One region of the Sphingomonas faeni genome, then DNA from elsewhere that is predicted to be linked to it. Evidence: riboswitches for the same ligand, from Rfam matches in the RefSeq annotation. Region 1 holds a riboswitch; the other holds the start of a gene.
What was found. Region 1 has a riboswitch for thiamine pyrophosphate ahead of thiC (phosphomethylpyrimidine synthase ThiC). Riboswitches for the same ligand answer to the same signal wherever they lie in the genome.
Positions count from the first base shown of each region.

Region 2: another riboswitch for thiamine pyrophosphate. It lies ahead of QFZ54_RS09575 (TonB-dependent receptor); the one in region 1 lies ahead of thiC (phosphomethylpyrimidine synthase ThiC).

Region 1 covers NZ_JAUSZF010000001.1:2,889,433-2,893,179, reverse strand. Annotated here, with positions in the region: gene QFZ54_RS13500 (ferritin-like domain-containing protein) at 1-247, shown strand, start outside; gene QFZ54_RS13495 (outer membrane protein) at 326-1,207, shown strand; TPP riboswitch at 1,574-1,684, shown strand; gene thiC (phosphomethylpyrimidine synthase ThiC) at 1,724-3,646, shown strand; gene QFZ54_RS13485 (hypothetical protein) at 3,667-3,747, opposite strand, start outside.
Region 2 covers NZ_JAUSZF010000001.1:2,066,860-2,070,606, forward strand. Annotated here, with positions in the region: gene QFZ54_RS09575 (TonB-dependent receptor) at 1-1,873, opposite strand, end outside; TPP riboswitch at 1,928-2,037, opposite strand; gene QFZ54_RS09580 (hypothetical protein) at 2,350-2,685, opposite strand; gene QFZ54_RS09585 (GNAT family N-acetyltransferase) at 2,861-3,262, shown strand; gene QFZ54_RS09590 (hypothetical protein) at 3,361-3,495, shown strand; gene QFZ54_RS09595 (deoxyribodipyrimidine photo-lyase) at 3,607-3,747, shown strand, end outside.

The sequences.
Region 1 (3,747 bases):
CGACGGCACCGTCACCAACAGCGCGACCGGCGTTATCGGCGACATCGACCAGGGCATCACCGGGACGGATCCGACGGTGTCGAACATCGTGCCGACCGATGCCAACGGTCTGGCCTACAGCCGGTCGGTCGCGCAGGTGCACAACATCGCCTACCTGACCAATACCGCAAAGATTGGCGGGGGCTTCTTCCCCAACGGGACCAACAACCGCACCGATTCACTTCGGACCAGCGGCGCCAACGCGTGATCGTCGTCACGGATTGAACAGAAACCTCGGAATCGCGGCGTATTCAGGAGCGCCGCGATCCTTGTTTGGGGAATGACCATGAAAAACCTAACGAAGCTCACCGCGCTCGCCGGCCTCGCCGTTGCGGGGCTTTCCGCCGTTCCAGCCCAGGCTCAGCTCATCTCGCAGGAAACCACCGCGGATCGTCCGTTCTCGGGCGTCTATATCGGTGCGGCCGGCGGTTACGACGTCCAGCCCAACGACGTCGGCTCGTCGATCCTGTTCGACCGCAACGGCGACGGCAATTTCAGCGACAGCGTCAACACGATCACCGGCGCCAACGCGTTCTCGCCGGGCTTCTGCAACGGCTCGGCCCGCACCGGTGCCGCTGCGTACGGTTGCCGCAACGATGACGACGGCTGGGCCTATTACGGCCGTGCAGGCTTCGACGTACAGCGCGGCAACATCGTCGTCGGCGTCGTCGGCGAATTCGGCAAGACCGAGATCACCGACAGCACCTCGGGCTTCTCGACCACCCCCGCCAGCTACACGATGGCGCGCAAGGTCGACTGGGAGGCCTCGGTCCGCGGCCGCGCCGGCTATGCCATCAACACCACGCTGTTCTACGGCACGTTCGGTGCGGGCTATGCGAAGATCGACAATCTGTTCTTCACCACCAACACCGCCAACGCGTTTTCGGCCAGCGGGTCGAAGAACCAGTGGGGCATCCTCGGCGGCGGCGGCATCGAGCAGAAGCTGACCAAAAACATCTCGATCGGCATGGAATACATGTTCCACCAATACCGCGACGACGACGCCCGCGTCCGCGTCACCGCCGGCACCACACTCGCCGGCAGCCCGGTCCTGCTCGCCAGCAACCCTTTCCTGATCGCGCCCAACACCAGCGGCACCGACTTCCGCCGCAGCGACGACAAAATGCGCTGGCACAGCCTGCGCGGGACCGTTTCTTTCCGCTTCTAAGGCAAAGGGCGGCCCGCGCGATGGTGTAGGCCGCCCAATTCCCCGACCCAAGCGCCTTCCTCTCCTCCATTCGCCCTGAGCGAAGTCGAAGGGCAAGCCCCAACCGCAGGTGCTTCGACTTCGCTCAGCACGAACGGGCAGTCACGGCGTAGTCGACGGGCGGGATCGAGGCGCACCCGCTCGCCTCAACCCCGTTCCGCTCGCCCACGTACCTCGCTCGCTCGACTGATGCCCTCTCCTCCGGTCGCCTCCTCTCCCGTTCGCCCTGAGCGAAGTCGAAGGGCAAGCCCCAAACGCAGGTGCCTCGCCCTCGCTCACCACGTCCGCCAAGTTTCCCATTGCACCCCACCCCAACCCCCCTATGCTCACCCCACCCCGGGGGAGCGCTTTATCCGCGCTTGAGAGGAAGGCAGGAGCCTTCGACCCGCTGAACCTGATCCGGTTGATACCGGCGGAGGGAGGGAGCGGTCGCCACAGAACCGCAATCCTTGCTCCGAGACCCTTAGGAGCAAGCGCATGGCCGATTACGAAGCAAGCACCCCGACAGCAGACATCGGCGTAACCACCGGCCCGATCCGAGGCTCGCGGAAAATCCACGTCGCGGTCCCATCCAGCCCCGACGTCCGCGTCGCCATGCGCGAAATCGTCCTCGACCCAAGCTGCAGCGAACCCCCGTTACGCGTCTACGACACCAGCGGCCCCTACACCGACCCCCGCGCGCAAATCGACATCAACGCCGGCCTCCCCCAACTCCGCCGCCAATGGATCGAAGCCCGAGGTGACGTAGAATCCTACGAAGCCCGCGAACTCCGCCCCGAGGACAACGGGCAGCTCGGCCCGGACCGCTCCGGCGGCGTCCCCCAATTCCCCGCCACCATCAAGCGCCCCCTCCGCGCGCGCGACGGCCACAACGTCAGCCAGATGCACTACGCCCGCCGCGGCATCATCACCCCCGAAATGGAATACGTCGCCACCCGGGAAAACCTCGGCCGCGCCATGCTGAAAGACTACGTTCGCGACGGTGAATCCTTCGGCGCCCAGATCCCCGACTACGTAACCCCCGAGTTCGTCCGCGACGAGATCGCCCGCGGCCGCGCGATCATCCCCAACAACATCAACCACCCCGAATCCGAACCGATGGCGATCGGCCGCAACTTTCTCGTCAAGATCAACGCCAACATCGGCAACTCCGCGGTCGCCAGCAACGTCGCCGCCGAAGTCGACAAGCTCGTCTGGTCGATCCGCTGGGGCGCGGACACGGTGATGGACCTCAGCACCGGCCGCAACATCCACGACACCCGCGAATGGATCCTCCGCAACTCGCCGGTCCCGATCGGCACCGTCCCCATCTACCAGGCGCTCGAAAAGGTCGGCGGCGTCGCCGAAGACCTAACCTGGGAAATCTTCCGCGACACGCTGATCGAGCAGGCCGAGCAGGGCGTCGATTACTTCACGATCCACGCCGGCGTGCGGCTGGCGTACATCCCGATGACCGCGAAACGCGTCACCGGCATCGTCTCGCGCGGCGGCTCGATCATGGCGAAATGGTGCCTCAGCCACCACAAGGAGAGCTTCCTCTACGAGCGCTTCGACGAGATCACCGAGATCATGAAGGCGTATGACATCGCCTACAGCCTCGGCGACGGCCTGCGCCCCGGCAGCATCGCCGACGCCAACGACGAAGCGCAGTTCAGCGAACTCTACACGCTAGGCGAACTCACCCACCGCGCGTGGAAGTCCGACGTCCAGGTCATGATCGAAGGCCCCGGCCACGTGCCCATGCACAAGATCAAGGAGAACATGGACAAGCAACTCGAAGTCTGCGGCGAAGCGCCCTTCTACACGCTAGGGCCGCTTACGACGGACATCGCCCCAGGCTACGACCACATCACCAGCGGCATCGGCGCCGCGATGATCGGCTGGTACGGCACCGCGATGCTCTGCTACGTCACGCCGAAGGAGCATCTAGGCCTCCCCGACCGCGATGACGTGAAGGTCGGCGTAGTAACCTACAAACTAGCCGCCCACGCCGCCGACCTCGCCAAAGGCCACCCCGCCGCCCAGATGCGCGACGACGCGCTCAGCCGTGCAAGGTTCGAATTCCGCTGGAGAGACCAGTTCAACCTCTCCCTCGACCCCGACACGGCGGAACAATACCATGATCAGACGCTCCCCGCAGAAGGCGCCAAGACCGCGCATTTCTGCTCGATGTGCGGCCCAAAATTCTGCTCGATGAAGATCACGCAGGAGGTGAGGGACTTCGCGGCGAAGCAGAACAGCCCGGCGGACGTGTTCCTAGCGGCCGACGTCGATCAAACCGACACCGACCGAGCGATCTTTGCCAAGGGCACGTCTCAAGCGGAAGCCGAGAGAGGAATGGCTGACATGAGCGAGAAATTCCGCGAAAAGGGCAGCGAGATTTATCTGCCGGCGGAGTAGGGATGCCTTTGAAGCCGCGTCTATAATCGCGGCTTCAAACCATGATTGGCAAAATTCGCTATTAGTCGCGCGGTTTCTTCATCTGCGTATTTTAAAACACG
Region 2 (3,747 bases), 820 kb from region 1:
GGTCGGCGTCGATCCGCGCGCGCAGATATTCGCCCGAGAGGTACAGGCTGACCCCTGCGACCGGGCGGTAGTCGATCTCCGCATCGACGCCGTACGAGGATTGGCCACCGGCGTTGATCGTCGCGTTCACCTGCGCGCCGCCCTGGTCGAGCACGGTCGCCAACTGGCGGTTGCGGAACTTGTAGTGGAAGCCGGTCACCGAGGCGGAGAGCTGTTCGCCGATGAAGCGATAGCCGATCTCCTGCGAGACAGAATATTCGTTCTTGAGCGCGTCGGTGCCCCGTACGACGACTTCGCCGCCGTAATAGCTGTTGTAGAGCGTGAACTCGTTGGGCGTGCGGAAGTTGGTGGTGATGTTGGCGAACAGCTGTTGGCGATCGTCGAGCCGGTAGTGGATCGCGGCGCGCGGCAATGCGGCGAAGCTGTCGTTGCGCACCTTGTCCTGTGGTCCGGGCAAATAGGTGCGGCCGTTGCGCAGCACGTTCACGCCCTTGAACCCGGCGTCGATCGTCAGCCGCGGCGTCAGCGCGATCCTGTCGGCGAGGAAGAAGCCCTTCGTCACGGTGACGGTGCGCTGGTTCTCATAGGCGAGCAGGCGGCCATCGGCGGTGCGGATCGCCTTTGCGCGGTAACCCCAGCGATCGACCGGCTGCCCCTCGGCGTCGATCGACGTGTAGGATTGCGTGACGCGATCGGTGCCGTAGTCGAACCAGAGTCCGGCGGTGAGCGTGTGCACGCCTGTCTTGAACGTGAGCTTGCTGACGTTGCCGGTCCGCATCTGGTCGCCGGTGTAATTGCCAAGCACGGTCGCGACGCCGTCGACTGCGCCGGGCAGCGCGATCGGCTGGGCCAGTTCTTCGGTGCCGAGGAAGTTTCCTTCGGTGGTCAGCTGTGTGCCGTAGGGCGAGTTGCCATAGCCGAACTGGAGATAGGTGGTGGTGTCGAGTGCAAGCCGATCGGTCAGCGCCAGATGGACCGGCGCGGAGGCGTAGAGGTTGCGGAACGGCGCGCGGTACAGGCGCCAATAGTTGGTGTTCCCCGCCGTGTAGCGCTCGTCGAAATTGAAATCGCGGCCCTGCGCGTTCCACTCGGCGAGCGTCGGGCTTGGGTAGCTCGACGAGTTCGCGTCGTTGTAGGAGAGCGCGAGGCTGGCGCGGTTGCCGGCGCCCCATTCGTTGAGGATCTTGGCGTCGATGTGCTGGCGCGTGTCGAAACCGGCACCCCGCCAATTGTCAGCGCGCGTGTTCGAATAGGAAAGGAAGGCCTTCAACCCGGTATTGCCGATCGTCCCGCTATCGATCCGGACGAACCCGCGCCGCGCCGCGTAGCTGCCGAGCGACAAGTCGACCAGCGCGCCGGGACGCGCCTTCGGATCGTCGAGCGCGAGCGATAACAGCCCGCCAGCCCCGCCGAGCGTGGGGGAGTCGATATCGACCGAGCCTTGGGCGAGCGAGATGCGCTTGAGGTTCTCGGGGTCGGCGAACTGCGACGGGTAGGCGTAATAATAGCCGATGTCGTTCTGCGGCGCGCCTTCCATCAGCACGCCGATCTCGTCCTGGCCGAGACCGCGCAGCGTCAGGCTGGAGCTGGTCGACAGGCCGTACGGGTCGCTCGATGCGACGTTCGCGCCGGGCAGCAGCGTGACGAGCTGGAACGCGTTGAGCGTCGGTGCCTGCTTGACGATGAAGTCGGCGGAGATCGCACTTTGCGCGCGCGGAACCTTCTGGTCGGGGAGCAAGCCGGCTGGGTCCTGCTTGCCGACCACGCGGATTTCTGCGGGTTCGACCGGGTCGGCCACCTGCGCGCCTGCCGACGATGCGGCGAGGGTTGTTACGACCAGGCCCAAAAGCCTGCGCTCGCGCGCGGCGGACATTACACGAAAACCAGCACTGAAAAACGTCACGTCCACTCCAATCGGAGGGACGACGGGCCAGCCGCAGACCCTCCCTACGCCGGTATAAGCCGGATCAGGTTCAGCGGGTCATGGGCTGCTGCCCACCTCTCAGCCGCGCATGAGCGGCCCCCCGGGGATGCGCGCGGCTTAGGCGGTCGGGCGAGCGGTGGAAAGCGCTATCGCATTGATCTGGCTGGTGTGCCTCGCGCTGCGCACTTGGGGGCCTCGAGACGCTCGCTGAGAACGGCGCGAAGAACGGCGCGCAGCGGCCGGCCTACCTCGAAAACATGCTGTGAAAACAAGGTAGGCCGACCGCCTCGGCAGCTCGATCGACGAGCACCGCCGGGGTCGGCGAGGGAACGCCGACGCCGCAGCGATGTCACAGATACGTTGCGGTGCCGGATTTGGATTCAGCGCTGGTGGATTCAGCGCTGGTGGAGCGACGTTCGATGCGGTCAGGCGCGACCTTCGCGGCGCTTGATCTCGCCCAACAGCGCCTCCGCGACCGGGTTGCCGACCTCGCCGCCGGACTGTTCGTACGCGGCCGCAAGCTCCGCGTCCGTTGCATCCTGGAGCAGCCCGTTCACCTCCGCGTTGAAGTCGTCGACTTCGCCCGCGGCGGCATCGGCGGCGTCCTCGCTCGTCACGGCCGGCTCTTCGCCAGCGGCCGGAGCGTGGGCCATCACGGCATCCTGCTTGAAGACGTCGAAGGCTTCGGCGGCTTCGTTGCGTTCCTCGATCGCGATTTCGAGGCGGGTGAACAGGTCGAGTTGCGGTGCGGTGTTTTCCATGACGGCAGCTTATCCGCGCGAACTGCGTCGAGGCAACTCGTTCGCGCACGGTAGAGGCGCCCGACCGGGAATTTGTATGATCTACAGCAACTCGTGCGACTTCCGGCCGGAATGGCCGTTCTGCCCTTCGAGCTGCCGACCTTGATCTAGCGATCGGTTGCAGCAAGGAGAGACCATGACCGCGATCCGAGCCGCCGAGCCTTACGACCTGTCCCGGTTGATGGCGTTCGATTCCTTCCCCGGAGACCGGATCGTGGAGATCGTCGACCGCCGGATGCTGGTGGCCGAAGTGGACGGCGTCATCGCCGGCTATGTCGCGTGGCAGACCGGCGGCTGCATCGGCAAGGATTACGTGAACAAGCTGGTCGTCGATCCCGATTATCGCCGCCACGGCATCGCGCAGTCGCTCATCGCGGCGCTGCATTCGGTTTTGGACGGTAGAATTTTCATCTCGACCGGCGCCGACAATGTCGCGGCGGTCGGTCTGCTGACGCTGACGAACTGGCAGCCGGCCGGAAAGATCATGGGATTGCGTCCCGCCGACGAGGCTGAGATCTTCTATTACCGGGACCTATAATTCACGACGGACTGTGTGGTTTTTTTTTGAGGTAAACGGCGACATCCATTCGTGATGTCAAACGTTGCCGGTGATACATCTCGGAAATGCCCCAACGGATGCTCAATCCCGATCAGCGGCTTCGCGAGCATCTCGAGGATGCTCTGGCGGAGGCCGATGCGCTTGGCCAGACGGTCGTCGCCGCATTGATCTCCGAGGCGCTCGACGCGATGGCCAGCCACGCTCCTTCATAAAAGGGATCGGCCTGCTGCCCCGAGTGTTGGGTGGCAATGGTAACGCAATTTTCGCCACCGCTGAACATACGATCGCTGGACACATGGTCGGAAGCCCCTCGCGTCCGGAGCATGAACACGGCCGACATCCGAGCGGACGGACGGTACGTCCTCTGCTGGTTGCAACAAGCGCTGCGGGCGCGGGACAATCCGGTGATCGACGCATCGATCCGCCTCGGCAACGATCTCGGGCTGCCGGTTCTCGTCTATCAC